3 regions of the Noviherbaspirillum album genome follow, and region 2 is predicted to be linked to each of the others. Evidence: predicted binding sites of a transcription regulator. Region 2 holds the regulator's gene; each other region holds the start of a gene.
What was found. The regulator HrcA, encoded in region 2, represses chaperone genes, less so after heat shock. The targets are predictions, from matches to a motif close to TTAGCACTCNNNNNNNNNGAGTGCTAA.
Positions count from the first base shown of each region.

Region 1: groES (co-chaperone GroES) is a predicted target of HrcA. The motif match lies at 3,383-3,409, and genes of this name have one in related genera.
Region 3: rpoH (RNA polymerase sigma factor RpoH) is a predicted target of HrcA. The motif match lies at 2,962-2,988, and genes of this name have one in related genera.

Region 1 covers NZ_JAWIIV010000003.1:237,014-243,330, reverse strand. Annotated here, with positions in the region: gene RY831_RS06010 (TPM domain-containing protein) at 1-369, shown strand, start outside; gene dacB (D-alanyl-D-alanine carboxypeptidase/D-alanyl-D-alanine endopeptidase) at 398-1,816, opposite strand; gene RY831_RS06000 (MarR family winged helix-turn-helix transcriptional regulator) at 1,874-2,347, shown strand; gene RY831_RS05995 (organic hydroperoxide resistance protein) at 2,541-2,960, shown strand; gene groES (co-chaperone GroES) at 3,522-3,812, shown strand; gene groL (chaperonin GroEL) at 3,863-5,518, shown strand; gene RY831_RS05980 (enoyl-CoA hydratase) at 5,681-6,317, opposite strand, start outside.
Region 2 covers NZ_JAWIIV010000010.1:154,940-161,256, reverse strand. Annotated here, with positions in the region: gene recN (DNA repair protein RecN) at 1-571, opposite strand, end outside; gene RY831_RS14135 (NAD kinase) at 656-1,573, opposite strand; gene RY831_RS14130 (HAD family hydrolase) at 1,704-2,399, shown strand; gene hrcA (heat-inducible transcriptional repressor HrcA) at 2,551-3,573, shown strand; gene RY831_RS14120 (PilZ domain-containing protein) at 3,617-3,943, opposite strand; gene fur (ferric iron uptake transcriptional regulator) at 4,051-4,482, opposite strand; gene RY831_RS14110 (outer membrane protein assembly factor BamE) at 4,575-5,189, shown strand; gene dapB (4-hydroxy-tetrahydrodipicolinate reductase) at 5,215-6,021, shown strand; gene RY831_RS14100 (energy transducer TonB) at 6,060-6,317, shown strand, end outside.
Region 3 covers NZ_JAWIIV010000005.1:78,746-85,062, reverse strand. Annotated here, with positions in the region: gene ftsY (signal recognition particle-docking protein FtsY) at 1-1,180, shown strand, start outside; gene RY831_RS08065 (cell division ATP-binding protein FtsE) at 1,177-1,890, shown strand; gene RY831_RS08060 (cell division protein FtsX) at 1,887-2,810, shown strand; gene rpoH (RNA polymerase sigma factor RpoH) at 3,051-3,950, shown strand; gene RY831_RS08050 (SCO family protein) at 4,119-4,748, opposite strand; gene cyoE (heme o synthase) at 4,752-5,636, opposite strand; gene RY831_RS08040 (COX15/CtaA family protein) at 5,644-6,317, opposite strand, start outside.

The DNA.
Region 1 (6,317 bases), on a different contig from region 2:
GTGCGCGTGGTGGTCGAACCCGCTCTCGACCTGCAAGCGGTACTCAACGGCATGACGCCCCGCGAACGCGCCCGCGAACTGTTTGCGCGCTATGGCGTCTGGGACACGGAGGAGAACTGCGGCGTCCTGGTCTATATCAATCTCGCCGACCACCAGGTGGAAATCGTTGCCGACCGCGGCGTCGGCAGGCTGGTGTCGGCCGAGGAATGGAGCGCGGTCTGCAGGACCATGACGCAGGGTTTCGCACGGGGCGACTATCATGCCAGCGTCATTGCGGCCATCGGCGAGCTGAACGGCATGTTGTGCCGGCTCTATCCGGATGACGGCTCCACGCATAACCAGCTGTCCAACCGGCCCGTCATGCTCTGAAGAGACCGCCCGGATTCCCCGGGAACGGTCAGCCGTTCTCGTACACCCATTGCAGCAGCGCGTCCTGTGCCTCGTAGGCACGGTCGGCATTGGTGTGATTGACGAGGCAGACCACTACATAGCGCTTGCCGGAAGCAGCCAGCACATAGCCGGCGACATTGCGCACTTCATTAAGCGTGCCCGTCTTGATATGCGCCTTGCCGGCCACGGTCTGGTTGACCAGGCGCGAGCGCATGGTGCCGTCATACGCCACCAGCGGCAGCGAGGCGATGAATTCGGGCATGGTCGGCGCGGCATAGGCGGCCGCCAGCATGCGACCCAGGCTGACGGCGGAGATGCGCTCGGTGCGCGACAGGCCGGAGCCGTTCTCGATGCTCATTTCAGGCGCATCGATGCCCTTGCCCGACATCCAGGTGCGCACCACCGCCGCTCCGTGCACGGTATTGGCCGGTATCTTGGTGACCGCTGCCGCCAGTGTCAGCAGCAGCTGCCGTGCCATGACATTGTTGCTGTACTTGTTGATATCGCGGATGATTTCCGCCAGCGGCGCCGAGTCCCATTCCGCCACGGGAGCAGCGTTGTCGGGCACCACGCCATCGCGCACCTCTCCCTTCAGCGTGCCGCCGGTCTCGGCCCATAGCCGGCGAAACACCAGGCCGAAATACTGCGTATGCGACATCTGGTAGGGATGCACATACCATGTCCGCTCGCCGCAGGCCGCTGGATAGCTTCCGGCAAAACGGGCGCCGTAAGCATCGATCGCCGGCTGCGTGCGGGCACGCCAGTCGATGCACTCTCCCGCCGTCAGCCGGGGCGGCATGACCGGGAAAGCGGCCATCGGCGGATCGCTCGCCACCTGCACCGAACGACCGGCGGCATCCGGCGTGAAGCGGAATCCCAGTGCCTTGTAATTGAGCAGCAGCGCATCGGGACCGACATTGTAGGTTTTCAATGGATCGCCGTCGAACTGCGCCGGATCGTAAGGCGCGTTTTCAAATACGCTCCGGTCCAGGATCAGGTTGCCGCGGATTTCGCGGATGCCTTTCGAGCGGATGCGCCGCAGGAAAAGCCAGAAGTTTTCCAGGATCAGCTTGGGATCGCCGCCGCCCTTGATGTACAGATCGCCGTAGAGAACGTCGCCACGCAGCTTGCCTAGGGCAAACGCCCTGGTCTTCCAGGTAAATGTCGGCCCGAGGATTTCCAGCGCCGCATTGCTGGTCACGAGCTTCATGGTGGAGGCCGGATTGAATGGCTGCAATGGATTTACCGCGAGCATGGGGGACTGGTTGCCGACCTCCTGCACGTAGATGCCGGCGGCTTCCACCGGAATCTCGGCGCGTTGCAGCGCGTCGCTAACGGTAACTGGAAGTTGTTGCGCGAAAGCAGCCGCAGCGAACGCAAAGGCAAATAACAGACAAGCGGCTTGGAGACTTCGTTGAATTGGCATAGGATGACAAGGAATAAATCATACGCAATCGATTATCCCACGCCGCTCCCGCATACCATGTCGAAATCCGCCAACACGCCGCGCACGCCGCCTCTCGATCCACTGGCGCTGGACAACCAGTTCTGTTTCGCCCTGTATTCCACGTCGTTGGCAATGACAAAGACCTATAAGCCCTTTCTCGACAAGCTCGGCCTTACTTATCCCCAATACCTTGTGATGCTGGTGCTGTGGCAACAAGATGACGTCTTGGTAAAAAGCATTGGCGAAAAACTATTTCTCGATTCGGGCACGCTCACACCCTTGCTGAAGCGGCTGGAGGCTTCCGCCTTGATCGAGCGTACGCGGGATGAAACGGATGAGCGGCAGGTTCGCATCACCCTTACCAAAGAAGGCCGCGCCCTGAAGAAAAAGGCGCAGTCGATTCCTCACCAGATCCTGTGTGCCAGCGGCCAGACGCTGCAAACTCTGGAAAACCTGCGAAGCCAGCTCTCATCGGTGCGCGAGGAACTGACGAGAACCGGCGACGAGTAGGAAAAACAGGGCAAATTCCGGGCACGACGACACAACGGGAGGAAAACCGCATATTCCCTTAACCAGGCAAATTAGATTGCACGCAATTTAATTGAGTGCTATATTTATAGCGCTGACACCCGAACCGAAGCCGACCCGCTTCCTGTTGTTGCATTCTTGCTTTCTTGCTTTCCAACTTAACGAGGAGAAGTCCATGCAGATCCTGTACACCGCACAAGCCACATCCACCGGCGGCCGCGACGGCCGCGCCGTCACCAGTGACAACAAGCTTGAGGCCAAACTCAGCACACCCAAGGAACTGGGCGGCGCCGGCGGCGACGGCACCAATCCGGAACAACTGTTTGCCGCAGGCTATAGCGCCTGTTTCCTGTCGGCGCTCAAATTCGTTTCCATGGCTACCAAGACCACACTGCCTGCCGACGCTTCCGTCACTGCCGATGTCGGCATCGGCCCGAACGACCGCGGCGGCTTCGGCCTTGATGTCTCCCTGCGCGTATCCCTGCCGGGCATGGAACAGTCGGCCGCACAGGCCTTGATCAATAAGGCGCATGAAGTCTGCCCGTACTCGAACGCGACCCGCGGCAACGTTGACGTCAAGGTCGGCCTGGCTTAACAGGCTAAGCGCCTGAGCCACTTCAGCGCTGCAAGCACCCAACCCATTTTTGGCCCCTGTCGTAACAGACGGGGGCTTTTTCGTTTCAGATGACGGCGCTGTCTTGTTTACCCCCAAATGGCTGCGCAGACCAACTTGCAGCACCGCTCTTTAGATGTAAATCAAAGGGAATGGGATCTGCGGGCCTCCGCTCCGGAGGCCCGCTAGAATGGCGCCCAATCGGACTGGCAAGCCAGATTCCGAATAACAGCTTGTCATTGCGGTGAGGCGGCCTGCCAAGCTTTCGCAGGGTCATGCGAACAATCAGGCACAAAACTCCGGGAATTCTTCTTTTTTGCGCCTCCAATTGCTGCGCTTATTGTCCGGCAATCATGCAATGAGCAAATAAGCACTCTTGAAAAATCAAAATGTCGCCCATATACTTAGCACTCGTTAGGGGAGAGTGCTAACAATTCCTCCTGACCAACAGAATTTTTCCATGTAGCGGCGCTGCACGGTCAAATACGATTTGCAGCAAGATTGCCGCAAAAAACTATAACTTATTGATTTTAAGGAGTTTGTATGAACCTTCGTCCATTGCACGATCGCGTCATCGTCAAGCGCCTCGACCAGGAAACCAAAACTGCGTCCGGCATCGTTCTTCCGGATGCAGCCGCCGAGAAGCCGGATCAGGGCAAAATCCTCGCAGTCGGCAACGGCAAGATCCTCGAAGATGGCAAAGTTCGCGCGCTGGAAGTGAAAGTCGGCGACATCGTGCTGTTCGGCAAGTACTCCGGCCAGACCGTCAAGGTCGAAGGCGAGGAACTGCTGGTGATGCGCGAAGAAGACATCATGGCAGTCGTTCAGAAGTAATTGCCAGTCTTTCTAGACCCTACAAACGAATAAATTAAGGAGTATCGAACATGGCAGCTAAAGACGTAGTTTTCGGCGATGCCGCCCGTGCCAAGATGGTCGAAGGCGTCAACATTCTCGCCAACGCCGTTAAAGTCACCCTCGGCCCGAAAGGCCGCAACGTAGTCCTGGAGCGCTCCTTCGGCGCCCCGACCGTCACCAAGGACGGTGTTTCGGTCGCCAAAGAGATCGAACTCAAAGACAAGCTCATGAACATGGGCGCGCAGATGGTCAAGGAAGTCGCTTCCAAGACATCCGACAACGCCGGTGACGGTACAACGACCGCAACCGTTCTGGCTCAGGCTATCGTCCGCGAAGGCATGAAGTATGTTGCCGCCGGCATGAACCCGATGGATCTGAAGCGCGGCATCGACAAGGCAGTCACTGCTACTGTCGAGCAGCTTAAGACCGTCGCCCGTCCCTGCACCACATCCAAGGAAATCGCCCAGGTCGGCGCCATTTCCGCCAACTCCGACGCATCCATCGGCGACCGCATCGCTGAAGCGATGGAAAAAGTCGGCAAGGAAGGCGTGATCACCGTCGAAGACGGCAAGTCGCTGAACGACGAACTCGACATCGTCGAAGGCATGCAGTTCGACCGCGGCTACCTGTCCCCGTACTTCATCAACAACCCGGAAAAGCAAGTTGCCGTTCTGGAGAATCCGTTCGTCCTGCTGTTCGACAAGAAAATCTCGAACATCCGCGACCTGCTGCCGATCCTGGAACAAGTGGCCAAAGCCGGCCGTCCGCTGCTGATCATCGCTGAAGACATCGAAGGCGAAGCGCTGGCAACCCTGGTTGTCAACAACATCCGCGGCATCCTGAAGACATGCGCAGTCAAGGCTCCGGGCTTCGGCGACCGCCGCAAGGCCATGCTGGAAGACATCGCCATCCTGACAGGCGGCCAGGTCATCGCTGAAGAAGTCGGCCTGACCCTGGAAAAAGCAACACTGAACGATCTCGGCCAGGCAAAGCGCGTCGAAATCGGCAAGGAAAACACTACCCTCATCGACGGCGCCGGCCAGGCATCCTCGATCGAAGCACGCGTCAAGCAGATCCGTGTCCAGATCGAAGAAGCGACTTCCGACTACGACCGCGAGAAGCTGCAGGAGCGCGTTGCCAAGCTGGCAGGCGGCGTTGCAGTGATCAAGGTTGGTGCTGCAACCGAAGTCGAAATGAAAGAGAAGAAGGCACGTGTCGAAGACGCGCTGCACGCAACCCGTGCCGCCGTTGAAGAAGGCATCGTTCCTGGCGGCGGCGTTGCCCTGCTGCGCGCTCGCGCCAACATCAAGGACCTGAAAGGCGACAACCCCGACCAGGACGCAGGCATCAAGATCGTTCTGCGCGCCATGGAAGAGCCGCTGCGCATGATCGTGACCAACGCCGGTGAAGAAGCATCCGTCGTCGTCAACAAGGTCATGGAAGGCACAGGCAACTTCGGCTACAACGCTGCCAACGGCACCTACGGCGACATGGTCGAAATGGGCGTGCTGGATCCGGCCAAGGTGACTCGCTCTGCCCTGCAGAACGCAGCGTCGATCGCCAGCCTGATGCTGACCACCGATTGCACAGTGTCCGAGCTGGTCGAGGACAAGCCGGCTGCTGGCGGCGGCATGGGCGGCATGGGTGGCATGGGCGGTATGGGCGGCATGGACGGCATGATGTAATTGCCGGTCCGAAGCGCTTCATCGCTTCGCTGAAAAAAAGCCCGCAGGATTCTAGTCCTGCGGGCTTTTTCATTTGTTGTTGGATTTAATTTGTCGCCGGATTTATCCCGGCATCCCGGCATCCCGGCTTGGCGGAAGGCGCGGCGGCGCCGCCTGACTGCCCTACTCTTCGCCTTGCGCCTTCCAGGCAGGCGCGCGCTTCTCGATGAAAGCCTGCACGCCTTCGAGCGCCGCCTCATCCATCATGTTGCAGGCCATGGTCTGCCCGGCCAGCTGATAGGCCGCGCCGATACCCGTTTCCAGCTGCTTGTAGAACAGCTGCTTGCCTATCGCGATGGCCGCGGCGGGCTTGGCGAGGATGCTCGCAGTCAGCTTTGCGATCTCGGCATCGATTTCATCCGGGGTGGCGACACGGTTCACCAGGCCGCGTTCGCGTGCCGTTTCGGCATCGATGAATTCGCCGGTCAACAGCATTTCCATTGCCTGCTTGCGCGGGATGTTTCGGCTCAGCCCAACGGCTGGCGTCGAACAGAACAGGCCATAGTTCACACCCGAAACCGCGAACATGGCATCGGTCGATGCCACGGCCAGGTCGCACATCGACACCAGCTGGCAGCCTGCCGCCGTGGCAAGTCCTTGGACGCGTGCGATCACAGGCTGCGGCATCTGCTGTATGGTCAGCATCAGCTTCGAGCACTGGTTGAACAGCTTCCTGTAATAGTCTTCCGACGGCGAGGCGCGCATCTGCTTGAGGTCGTGCCCGGCGCAGAATGCCTTGCCCGCCGCCGCCAGCACGACG
Region 2 (6,317 bases):
ATTCCAGCCGTTCGCGTTCGAGCAGCACGCTCTTGGCGTTGGCCTCGAATTCCTCGCGCTGCTTGGCCAGCGCGCGCCAGGTCTTGTAGGCCGCGGCCACGGCGCGCGCGTCGTCGAGCAGGCCGGCCTGGCTGTCGAGCAGCACGCGCTGCGCATCGGTCTTGAGCAGCGACTGGTGCGCATGCTGGCCATGGATGTCGACCAGCATCTCGCCGAGTTCGCGCAGCTGCGACGCGGTGGCCGAGATGCCGTTGATGAAGGCCTTGGAGCGGCCCGCATTGTCGATCACCCGGCGCAGCAGCACGCCGCCGTCCTCGTTGCTGAATTCATGCTCGGCAAGCCAGGTGTCGGCGGCGGCGCCGGTGCTGAATTCGGCGGTGATATCGGTTTTTGCCGCACCTTCGCGGACCACGCTGGCATCGCCCCGTCCGCCGAGTGCCAGCGCCAGCGCGTCGATCAGGATGGATTTACCGGCGCCGGTTTCGCCGGTGAAGACGGTGAAACCCGGGGCAAATTCCAGTTCTATCGAATCGACAATAACAAAATCGCGTATGGAAAGTGTGCGAAGCATAACCCGTTCAAATTGAATAACAACGGCGAATCGACAAGAGCCCGCCGGTATCTTTCCGATGCCTGGCCGACTCTGGGACAGCCGCTATTTTAACTTGCCCGTCACGGATGGATATTCGTTCCAGTGCAGCTTCTCGCGCAAGGTGTCGTAATAGCTCCAACCTTGCGGATGCAGGAAGGTAATGGTGTAGGCGGACCGGCGGATCACGATGCGGTCGTGGTGCTGCAGGCTGGCCAGCGACTGCATGTCGAAATTGGCGCTGATGTCGCGTCCTCCCATGATTTCGATCTCGATGGTGCTCGAATCGGGCACGATGATGGGACGGTTCGACAACGCATGCGGCGCGATCGGCACCAGCGCCAGGCCCGACAGGCTGGGATGCAGGAGGGGGCCGCCGGCGGACAGGGCATAGGCGGTCGAGCCGGTCGGCGTCGCGACGATCAGGCCGTCCGAGCGCTGGTTGTACATGAACCGGCCATCGACTTCGACCTTGAGTTCGGCCATGCCGGTGGTGGCGCCGCGCGCGACGACGACATCATTGAATGCGAGTGCATGGAAAATCTGTTGTCCGTCGCGCAAGACGGAACCTTCGAGCAGCGTGCGTTGCTCGGATTCAAGATTGCCGTTCAACATTTCCGCGAGCACGTTGAACATGCTCTCCTGCGGAATGTCAGTCATGAAACCGAGGCGTCCCTGGTTGATGCCGACCAGCGGAACGCCGAAACGCGCCAGCTGCCGGGCGATGCCCAGCATGGTGCCGTCGCCGCCGACGACGATGGCGACGTCGGCATGCTGTCCGATTTCCTCCGGTGTCATCTTGGTCAGGCCGGGCAGCGCAACATTATTGGCCGTTTCCGACTCAAAGACGATTGCATGCCCGCGCTTGACCAGGAACGAGGCAAGGTCCGACAGGGATTGCTCGATACCGGCGGCCATGTACTTGCCGATGACGGCGATCGTCTTGAATGCGGGTGGAGAGGAAAGTGGCGTGGCGGGCAACATGCTGCAGATTAGACCATAATTTCGCTGTGCCATGCAGGTGCGCTGTCAGTCGCAACGTCCGTCGCTCCTACAGTTGGTCCTTCGGCCGCTCCGTGCGGCACGCCGTTGAAAACCCGTTTCCGGAAATCCTATGTCAGTGATAAAAGCGGTTCTGTTCGACCTTGACGATACCTTGTGGCCGATTGTCCCCGTCATCAGGCGCGCCGAAAATATTCTGTTTGAATGGCTCCGGCAGAATGTGCCCGGCGTGGCCAGCCGCATATCGATCGACGGCATGCGCGCGCGGCGCCAGGCATTGATGGACACCGATCCGGTCTATCAGATCGACCTGCGCGCATTGCGGCATGTGGTGCTGCTGGAGGCCTTCAACGAAGCCGGCGAGGATGTGCGCCTGGTGGAAGAAGCCATGGAGGTGTTCTCCCGCGCCAGGAATGAAGTGACCCTGTTCCCGGATGTCGTCCCAGCGCTCGGCCGGATGCGGCCCAAGCTGGCGCTGGCCTCGGTGTCGAACGGCGTCGCGGACCTGGAAGCCATCGGCATTGCGCATCTGTTTGACGCCTCGATCGCGGCCTACAGCTTCGGCCGGGCAAAACCTGACGCCGCGATATTTCATGCCGCATGCGACGCCTTGAAAATCAGGCCGGCCGAGGCCATCTATGTCGGAGACGATCCCTTGCTCGATGTCGTCGGCGCCCAGAAGGCGGGGTTGCGCGCGGTATGGATGAACCGGCATGAGCTGGGACCGTCCCGCACGCTGCCCGAACATGTCAGGCCGGACGCGATTTGCGGCGACCTGATCGAACTGGAACGCTGGATCGGTCATTGAAAACGACGGATGGCGGCCCCGGCGGTGCGGGCTCCCGACTGTTCTCGACTGTATCTGCAATGCGATAAAACTCTGATAACTATCAACTTTTTCTGACCACAAGCAGCAACAGACGGTGGCACGCGGCGTGTGGCATCGTTAGAATACCCCTATGCAACTCGATACTCGCGCACAAACTTTGCTTAAGGCCCTCGTGGAACGCTACATCGCCGATGGTCAGCCGGTGGGTTCCCGTGCGCTTTCCAAGATCTCCGGCCTGGAGCTGTCGCCGGCCACCATTCGCAACATCATGGCGGACCTGGAAGAGATGGGATTTGTTGCAAGTCCGCACACCTCGGCCGGCCGCGTTCCGACTCCGCGCGGCTACCGCATGTTCGTCGACACGCTGCTGACCGTGCAGGTGATCGACGAAACCACCGTGGAGTCCAAGCTGCAGCCCCGGCTGCAAACCAAGTCGCCGCAGAAGATCATTTCCAATGCCGCCCAGGTGCTGTCGTCGCTGTCGCAGTTCGCCGGCGTGGTGCTGACGCCGCGGCACGAGTCGGTATTCCAGCAGATCGAATTCCTGCGCCTGTCGGAAAAACGCATCCTGCTGGTGATCGTCGCACCCAACGGCGACGTGCAGAATCGCCTGCTCCTGACCGACGCCGACTATTCGCCGTCGCAGCTGGTGCAGGCGGCCAATTACATCAACCAGCATTTTGCCGGCCACAGTTTCGATGAAGTACGCGCCCGGCTGCACGGCGAGCTGAAGAAATTGCGCGACGACATGACCAACCTGATGCAGGCGGCGGTCGAAGCCGGCAGCGATGCCATGGCGGAAAGCGCGGAAGAAGTCGTGATTTCCGGTGAACGCAATCTGCTCAGCGTCACCGACCTCGCGTCCAACATGACGTCCCTGCGCAAGCTGTTCGACCTGTTCGAGCAGAAAACCAGCCTGATGCAGCTGCTCGATGTGTCGAGCAAGGCGACCGGGGTGCAGATTTTCATTGGCGGGGATTCGCAATTGCTGCCGGTCGACGATATGAGCGTGGTGACCGCGCCCTATGAAGTCAACGGCAAGATCGTCGGCACGCTGGGCGTGATCGGACCGACGCGGATGGCTTACGAACGGGTGATACCGATCGTGGACATCACCGCGAAACTGCTCTCGAACGCCCTGAGCCATACCTGACCCCTGCCCCCTGACCGGCTGCGCCTCTCCTGCACGGGAAGCGTCATCCCATCATCAGCTGGGCGACGGTCTTGCTGTTGGCGGCATCGATGTTGGTGAACTGAAAGCCGATGCGAAAGCCGTCGGCTCCGGCAAGAATGCTGTACACCACCTTGCCCTGTCCCATCACTCTCACCATTTTCCCATTGAGCGGCGCCTCGAAGCCGACCGTGCATTCCTGTCCCACCCGCAACTGTTCACTCACCAGCATGCTCAGCCCTCCGAGGGAAATGTCGAGCGTGCGGCAGCGCACCGGGTTATTGCCGGGCACGACAATGATTGCCTGGCAACGCATGACCTTGCGGGGAAAGCTTCTCGGTTCAGGTTTCATGCGGAATTGGGCTGTATGCCAGGGCCGGGAGTTGGACTCGCCCTGGCAGTGTCATGGAATGCCTTGCGGCACAGTTCAGGTTGGCGATCAAGGCGGAGCCGGAAGAACTATCTCGAGCGATGCGGGCAATCGGTCTTGGTGCAGTGGGCGTACAGGGCAAGCGCATGTTCGGAAATGGAAAAACCGCGCTCCTTGGCAATGCTCTGCTGGCGCTTTTCGATTTCTTCATCGAAGAACTCCTCAACGCGGCCGCAGTCGAGGCAGACCAGGTGATCATGGTGTGAGCCTTCATTGAGCTCGAATACCGCCTTGCCGGTTTCGAAATGATTGCGATGCAGCAGGCCTGCCTGTTCGAATTGCGTCAGGACACGATAGACCGTTGCCAAACCGACATCCATATTTTCGGTCAGCAGGATTTTATAGACATCTTCCGCACTCAGATGGCGCACCGCGCTATTCTGGAAAATATCGAGGATCTTCAGGCGCGGCAGGGTCGCTTTCAGGCCGCTTGCCTTTAACTCGGAGGGATTGCTGGGCATGTTGTTGATCGGAATCGGATTATCTGCTTTATCATATAGCGTTTTGGGCCAATTGCCCAATGACCCAATTGCTCAACGAATTGAGATCCACTATGCGACCGTTGTTTTCTTCCATTGATCGTACACCAGTTACCGTCCGTATGGTGTGCCTGGCCATCGCCGCTTGCCTGGCCGGATGCGCGTCCAAGAATCCGCTGATCGACGAACCCGCAAGCGTTTCCGCTCCTGCAGCCAAACCGGCCCAGGCCGATACCGCGAACGCAGGCACGGCCGCAACCACAACTGCGCAGGCAAGATCCGAGGCATCGTCTGCTTCGGCTCCCGCAGCAAGCGGCGTCACAACCACCGGCCCGACCGGCATCCAGCGTTTCCTCGGCATCATTTCGCCATACAAGATTGATATCCAGCAGGGCAATTTCATTTCCCGCGAAATGGTGGCGCAGCTCAGGGAAGGCATGCAGCGTCCCGAGGGCGTCACCCGCGAGCAGGTGCGTTTCGTGCTCGGCACGCCGCTGCTGACCGACATCTTCCACTCCGACCGCTGGGATTATCCGTTCCGCCTCAAGAAGCGCACCGGCGAAGTCATTTCCAGCCACGTGACGGTATTCTTCAAGGACAATCGCCTCGTCGATATCGACGGCGGCACGCTGCCGACCGAACAGGAATATCTCGCATTCATCGCCGGCTCAGCGCCGGGCAATAAATAACAAGCAACAGGTAACGGGTTTCGACATGACTCCATTGAAAATCGCTGTCGCGGGCGCATCGGGCCGAATGGGCCGGATGCTGATCGAGGCCATCCAGAACGCCGATGACGCCGTACTCGCCGGCGCGCTCGACCTGCCGGGCTCACCGGGACTCGGCAGCGACGCCGCCTCCTTTCTCGGCAAGCCGGCCAATGTGCCGATCGAGTCGGACTTCGCCAAAGGCCTTGCCGACGCCGAATTCCTGATCGATTTCACGCGCCCCGAGGGCACGCTCAAACATCTCGAATACTGTGCCGCGCACGGCATCAAGATGATCATCGGCACCACCGGTTTCGACGAGGCCGGCAAGGCCGCCATCGCCGCCGCCGCCCAAAAGACGGCGGTGGTGTTCGCGCCCAACATGAGCGTGGGCGTCAATGTCACGCTCAAGCTGCTGCAGATGGCGGCGAAAAGCTTTTCGCACGGCTATGACATCGAGATCATCGAAGCGCACCACCGCCACAAGGTCGACGCGCCGTCGGGAACCGCGCTCAAGATGGGCGAAGTGATCGCCGAGTCGATCGGCCGCGATCTCAAGGATGTCGCCGTCTATGCGCGCGAAGGCGTGACCGGCGAACGCGACCCGTCCTCCATCGGCTTCGCCACCATCCGCGGCGGCGATATCGTCGGCGACCATACCGTGCTGTTCGCCGGCATCGGCGAGCGTATCGAAATCACGCACAAGTCGTCCAGCCGGCTCAGCTATGCGCACGGCAGCTTGCGCGCGGCCCGCTTCCTGGCCGACAAGAAGACCGGACTGTTCGACATGCAGGCGGTGCTCGGGCTGGAATAGGCCATGCGCGCACGGTGCGAACGCGGATCGGCCTTCGCATGAAACCCGCGACGGCGATCCTGTCCGCCATGGCAGCCCTGCTGCTGCATGGCGGCCTTGCACTGATTGCCGTGAACCTGCTGTCGCCGAAGGACAAGGCACGGGAACCGCCGAAGCCGATCGAGGTGGCGCTGCTTTCCGAAGAGCCGCCGGCTCAAGCCCCTCCGGCGGCTCCTGCTCCCACCGCTCCCTCTCCTCCGCCCGCACCGCCCGCGCCCCTGCCGGCACCGCCGCCGGTCCCGGCACCCGCAGTCGAG
Region 3 (6,317 bases), on a different contig from region 2:
TCCCGCTCCTCAGGATGCAGCGCCCCAGGAGGACGCGAAGGAGCTGCCCGCACTGACCGGCACCGAGACTGATATCAACGCCGAGGCCAAGTCGCAGGACGCGGGCGAGACGGAGCAGAAATCCTGGTTCGGCCTGTTCAGGCGCGACGTCGCGCCGCCGGTCGAGCCCTCCGTTGCCGACGCGACACCGGTCGCCGAACCGAGCGTTGCCGGCACGCCGGCCGAAGATGAAGAAGGCGACGAAGGCGAGATCGTCCCCGCACCGGCCGCCGCACCCGGGGAAAAGCAGTCATGGATGCAGCGCCTGAAGGCTGGCCTGTCGAAGACATCGACCAGCCTGACCACGCTGTTCGTCGGCGCCAAGATCGACGACGACCTGTATGAGGAACTCGAATCCGCGCTGCTGATGTCGGATGCCGGCGTTGAAGCCACCCAGTACATCCTCGATGCGCTGAAGAAGAAGGTCAAAAGCGAGAAGCTGACCGATGCCGCGCAGGTCAAGGCCGCGCTGCGCGTCCTGCTGGTCGACCTGCTGACGCCGCTGCAGAAGCCGCTGGTGCTGGGGCGCCATCAGCCGCTGGTGATGATGATCGCCGGCGTCAACGGGGCCGGCAAGACCACCACCATCGGCAAGCTTGCGATGCACCTGCAGTCGCATGGCCAGTCGGTGCTGCTCGCCGCGGGCGACACATTCAGGGCGGCGGCGCGGGAGCAGCTCGCGGTCTGGGGCCAGCGCAACAATGTTTCCGTGATCGCGCAGGAATCCGGCGACCCGGCGGCGGTGTCTTTCGATGCGGTGCAGTCGGCCCGCGCGCGCGGCACCAATATCGTGATGATCGATACCGCTGGCCGCCTGCCGACCCAGCTGCACCTGATGGAAGAATTGAAAAAGGTGCGACGGGTGATCGGCAAGGGCATGGAATCGGCCCCCCATGAAGTGCTGCTGGTGATCGATGGCAACACCGGCCAGAATGCGCTGGCGCAAGTCAAGGCTTTCGATGACGCGCTGACCCTGACCGGGCTGGTCGTGACCAAGCTTGACGGCACCGCCAAGGGCGGAATCCTGGCAGCCATCGCGAAGACGCGCCCGGTTCCGGTGTACTTCATCGGCGTGGGCGAAAAGATCGAGGATCTGCAGCCGTTCAATGCAGAAGAATTCGTCGACGCGCTGCTGACATGATCGAGTTTCGCCAGGTGTCGAAGCAGTATGGTAGCCGTGGCGATAGCGCCGGCGGCAGCGCCGCGCTGTCCGAAGTCAGCCTGTCCATCGAAACAGGGGAACTGGTCTACCTGTCCGGGCCTTCCGGCGCCGGCAAGTCGACCCTGCTGAAAATGATCGCCGCCATGGAGCGCCCCAGCAGCGGCACGATCTCCGTCAACGGCCAGGATATCGGCCGCCTGGGCGCGTCCGGCATTCCTTATCTGCGCCGCAAGCTCGGCTTGATGTTCCAGCCCGCCGATCTCCTGAACGACCGCAGCGTGCTGGCCAATGTCATGCTGCCGCTGCTGGTGACCGGGGCGAGCCGGGCCGACGCCGACAAGCGGGCGCGTGCCGCGCTTGCCAGGGTAGGGCTGGAAGACAAGGCCCCGGCGGCACCTCTTGCGCTGTCCGGCGGCGAGCAGCAGCGCGTGGCGATTGCCCGCGCCATCGTCAACCGTCCGCAGATCATTCTTGCCGACGAGCCGACGGCCAACCTGGACCGCGGCACGGCGGACAAGGTCATGGATGCGCTCAGGGCCTTCCATGAAGCGGGCGTCACCTGCCTGATCGCCACTCATGACGAGTCCATCCTCCAGGGCGCCAGGCGAGTGATACGCCTTGAGAAAGGACGGGTCGTATCCGGCGCAGAACTCAGCATCGGCACCGGCCTCGCGGGAGCCATGTCATGAACTGGATTGCCGAACATGCCGCCGCCTTTACCGATGCCCTGCGCCATGTCGTTTCGTCGACCGGCAGTTTCATCCTTAACGTCCTGGTGGTGGCCATTGCCCTAGCCCTGCCCTTCGCGGGATTGACCCTGCTGGAAAACGTGAGGCCGGTGTCCGAGCAGCTGGCGGTGGAGCCCGAAATCAGCATTTTCATGTCGATGGACACGCCTCGCGAACGCTCGACGGCACTGGCGGCGCAGATCCGCAATGTGGTCCAGGCATCCGAGAGCGCCGGCAGACTGGAATTCATCCCGCGCGAAAGGGCACTGGTCCTGCTCAAGGATAAAACCGGCTTGTCGGACACCATCACCGCGCTCGGCGAAAATCCCCTGCCCGATGCCTATGTATTGAAACTGTCCGGCGTGCAAAATGCTGCCGATGCAACCCGCGTGGAAATGCTTGCCTCAAAGCTCAAGGCGCTGCCCGGCGTCGAATATGTGCAGATCGATTCCGCCTGGGTAAAGCGGCTGGCGGCATTGATGCAGGTATTGCGCCTGGCATTGCTGTTTCTTGCGGTGACGCTCGGCGTGGTGGTGGTTGCCGTAGTGTTCAATACCATCCGCCTGCAAGTCATGACGCAGCGCGAAGAGATTGCCGTCTCCCGCATGTTCGGCGCCACTAATGCCTTCATCTGCCGCCCTTTCTATTATTCGGGCGGCTTGCTGGGACTGCTGGCGGGCGCCGTTGCCCTGTGCGCGGTCGCCCTGGCGCTGGGGCCGCTGAACAATGCGATCACGGAATTTGCAAGACTCTACGCATCGGAATTCCGCCTCGTCCCGCTGGCGCCACTAACGCAACTGGGCCTGCTGTCGCTAAGCGCAGGACTGGGCCTCATCGGCGCCCTGCTTTGCGTTCGCCGGCATCTCGCCAGACTGCCATGAACAAGTTTCCGCGCTTCACATTTTTTGCGCTTTCCCGCTTTTTTCTTTGATACCTCGCAACTTCCCGTCCAGCCTGTGGCCTAAAGTCTCCTTGCTGGATTATTCCATTCTTGCAATAGACTGGTCCTATGAGGAATGTTGAGAACCACGATTAGCACTCTTCATTTGGGAGTGCTAATATGTTGTTCAAACAGCGAATCGCCCGCTTTTGGGCGGTTTCGCGTTAAGGAAGGAGAAACGATGAAAGCATCTGCACAGTCTGCACTGGTTCCGATGAGCAATAACAGCGCGCTTGCGCTGGGCTTTTCCGGCAACCTTGGCAACATCGAGGCTTACATCTCTGCAGTCAACCGCATCCCCATGCTCACGCAAGAGGAAGAATCCCGGTACGCGCGTGAATTCCGCGAGCAAAACGATCTTGGCGCGGCACAGAAGCTGGTGCTGTCGCACCTGCGCCTGGTGGTGTCAATCGCCCGGGGTTACCTGGGTTACGGATTGCCGCATGCCGACCTGATCCAGGAAGGCAATATCGGCCTGATGAAGGCTGTCAAGCGTTTCGATCCGGACCAAGGCGTGCGTCTCGTGTCCTATGCGATGCACTGGATCAAGGCGGAAATGCATGAGTACATCCTGAAAAACTGGCGGCTGGTCAAGGTAGCGACCACGAAGGCGCAGCGCAAGCTGTTCTTCAACCTGCGCAGCCACAAGGAAGGCCTCGATGCGATGACACCGGCACAGGTGGAAGATCTGGCCAAGTCTCTGAACGTCAAGCGCGAGGAAGTAATTGAAATGGAAACCCGCATGTCGGGCCATGATATCGCTCTCGATGCGCCCAGCGACGACGAGGACGACAAGTTCGCGCCGATCGCCTATCTGTCTTCGGAAGCCCAGGAGCCGACACGTGCCCTGGAAGCCCAGCAGTATGACCGCCTGCAAACGGAAGGTCTGGAAACGGCATTGGGCAAGCTGGACCCGCGTTCCCGCCGTATCGTGGAAGCGCGCTGGCTTGCCAACGATGACGGTTCGGGCGCCACGCTGCATGAGCTGGCCGACGAGTTCGGCGTATCGGCCGAGCGCATTCGCCAGATCGAAAGCGCGGCACTGAAGAAGATGAAGGGCACGCTGGCGGCATATGCATGAACATGCCTGAAGCAGGATGGTTGGCCGAGACGGCTTGCCGAACTTGATGCAGCAAACAAAAAGGCGCTCTCCGGAGCGCCTTTTATTTTTTACCGCCTTTTCTTTTACCGCCTTTTCTTTTGCTGCCTTTACTGATGCTTTCTTATTGCGCCCCGATCAGCCGAAGCATCAGGACAGCAATTGTTTCAAGTCATGCACGATGGGCTCGGTGCCTTGTCCGTGACGGATGAACAGCCTGATGCGGCCTTGCGGATCGAACACGTAGCTGCCGGCGGTATGGTCCATCGTATAGCTGCCCGGCTCCTTCCCCGGCACCTTCTGGAAGAACACCTTGAAGTCCTTGGCGACCTTTTCGGTCGCGGCCTTGTCACCGACCAGTCCGATGAAACGCTCATCGAATGCGGGCACATACTTGGAAAGCAGTTCCGGCGTATCGCGCTCCGGGTCGACCGTAACGAAAATGACCTGCACCTTGTCGGCCTGCGGTCCGAGCTGCTTCATCACGTTGGCCATTTCCACCATGGTGGTCGGACAGACATCCGGGCACTGGGTATAGCCGAAGAAGACGACCACCGCCTTGCCCTTGAAATCTGCCAGCGTACGTGTCTTGCCGTTGAAGTCGGGCAGGGAGAAATCCTTGGCGTACTCCAGTCCTGTCACGTCGGTATTCTTGAAGCTCGACTGCACCGGGGACAGCAGCATCTGGCCGCCTTCGCTCTGCCTGTCGCAAGCCGAGAGCAAAAGACCGAGGCTGGCCAGGACAAGTGCTGCGGCACGTTGCGGAATTCGATATCGCATATGTCAGATTTTGAAGTAGTGGTCGACCAGCAGAGCAACAAACAGCAGCGACAGGTAGATGATGGAATAGGCAAAGGTCTTGCGGGCGATCAGATCGGTGTAGTGGCGGTAGATCTGCCATGCATACCAGAGGAAGATGGCGCCCAGCACGACCGCACTCGCGAGATAGATCAGGCCGCTCATCTGCACCGCATACGGCAGCATGGTGGTGGCGACCAGCGCAATCGTGTACAGCCAGATATGGAATTGCGTGAATTTCAAGCCATGGGTCACCGGCAGCATCGGCAGGCCGGATTTCGCATAATCGTCGCGCCGGTACAGGGCCAGTGCCCAGAAATGCGGCGGCGTCCAAACAAAGATGATCAGTACCAGGATCCAGGCCTGCATCGGCACGTCGTTGGCGACCGCCGCCCACCCGAGCGCCGGCGGCATGGCGCCCGACAGCCCGCCGATCACGATATTCTGGGGTGTCGCCGGCTTGAGCAGCATGGTGTAGATCACCGCGTAGCCGACGAAGGTGGCGAAGGTCAGCCACATGGTCAGGGGATTGACGAAATTGAACAGGATCCACATGCCGGCGCCGCCGATCACGCCGGAAAACACCAGCGTCTGCCCTACCGTGATTTCGCCGCGGGCCATCGGACGGCGCGCGGTGCGCGCCATGCGCGAATCGATCTCGCGCTCGACCAGGCAGTTCACCGCGAATGCGGCACCCGCCAGCAGCCAGATGCCGATCGTGGCGGCAACGACGATACGCCAGTCCGGCAGCCCGGGCACGGCCAGGAACATCCCGATGACCGCGCAGAACACGGCGAGTTGGGTGACGCGCGGCTTGGTCAGGGCCCAGTACTGGGCCAGGCGGTTGGTTTGTACGGTCAGGGTAGTCACTTGAGTGTCATGCGGCCGAAAGTTGCGCTGCGCTGCGGCTCGCAGCGGCCTGATGGGGAATCTTAGCCCGATAGTTTAGCATGGTCAGCAGCAGCACAAGGACCGCCGCGCCACCGTTGTGCACCACCGCCAACGCCAGCGGCCACTTCAGGAAAATCGTTGACATGCCGGTAAGGAATTGAAATGCCAAGGCCAGCAGCAGCCACTTTCCCAGGTTGCGCAGGCCTTCCGTGCGCAATGCCTTGTACCCGGCCCAGGCAACGGCCAGGATCACGACAAAGGCAAAGTTGCGGTGTACCCAGTGAATTGCGGTGAGTGCCGGAAACGGCAAATAGTCGCCTTCGGCGGTCATGCCAAGGTGGCGCCAGAGCGTGAATCCGTTGGCGAAATCCATGTCGGGAAGCAGTTTGCCGTGGCACAGGGGGAAGTCGGTGCAGGCAAGCGCCGCATAATTGGTACTGACCCATCCTCCCAGAGCGATCTGAACGAACAGCAGCACGAGCGCGACAGTCGCCGGTACGCGCAGGCGGGCAGCCTCGGGCGATACGGCGGCATGGACGTTCTCGCGCTCCCCCAGCCAGGCAAGGAGCAGCAGCAGCAGCAGGCCGAGCAGCAGATGGATTGTGACGATCACGGGCTGCAGCTTGAGCGTGACCGTCCAGGCGCCGAACGCGCCCTGCA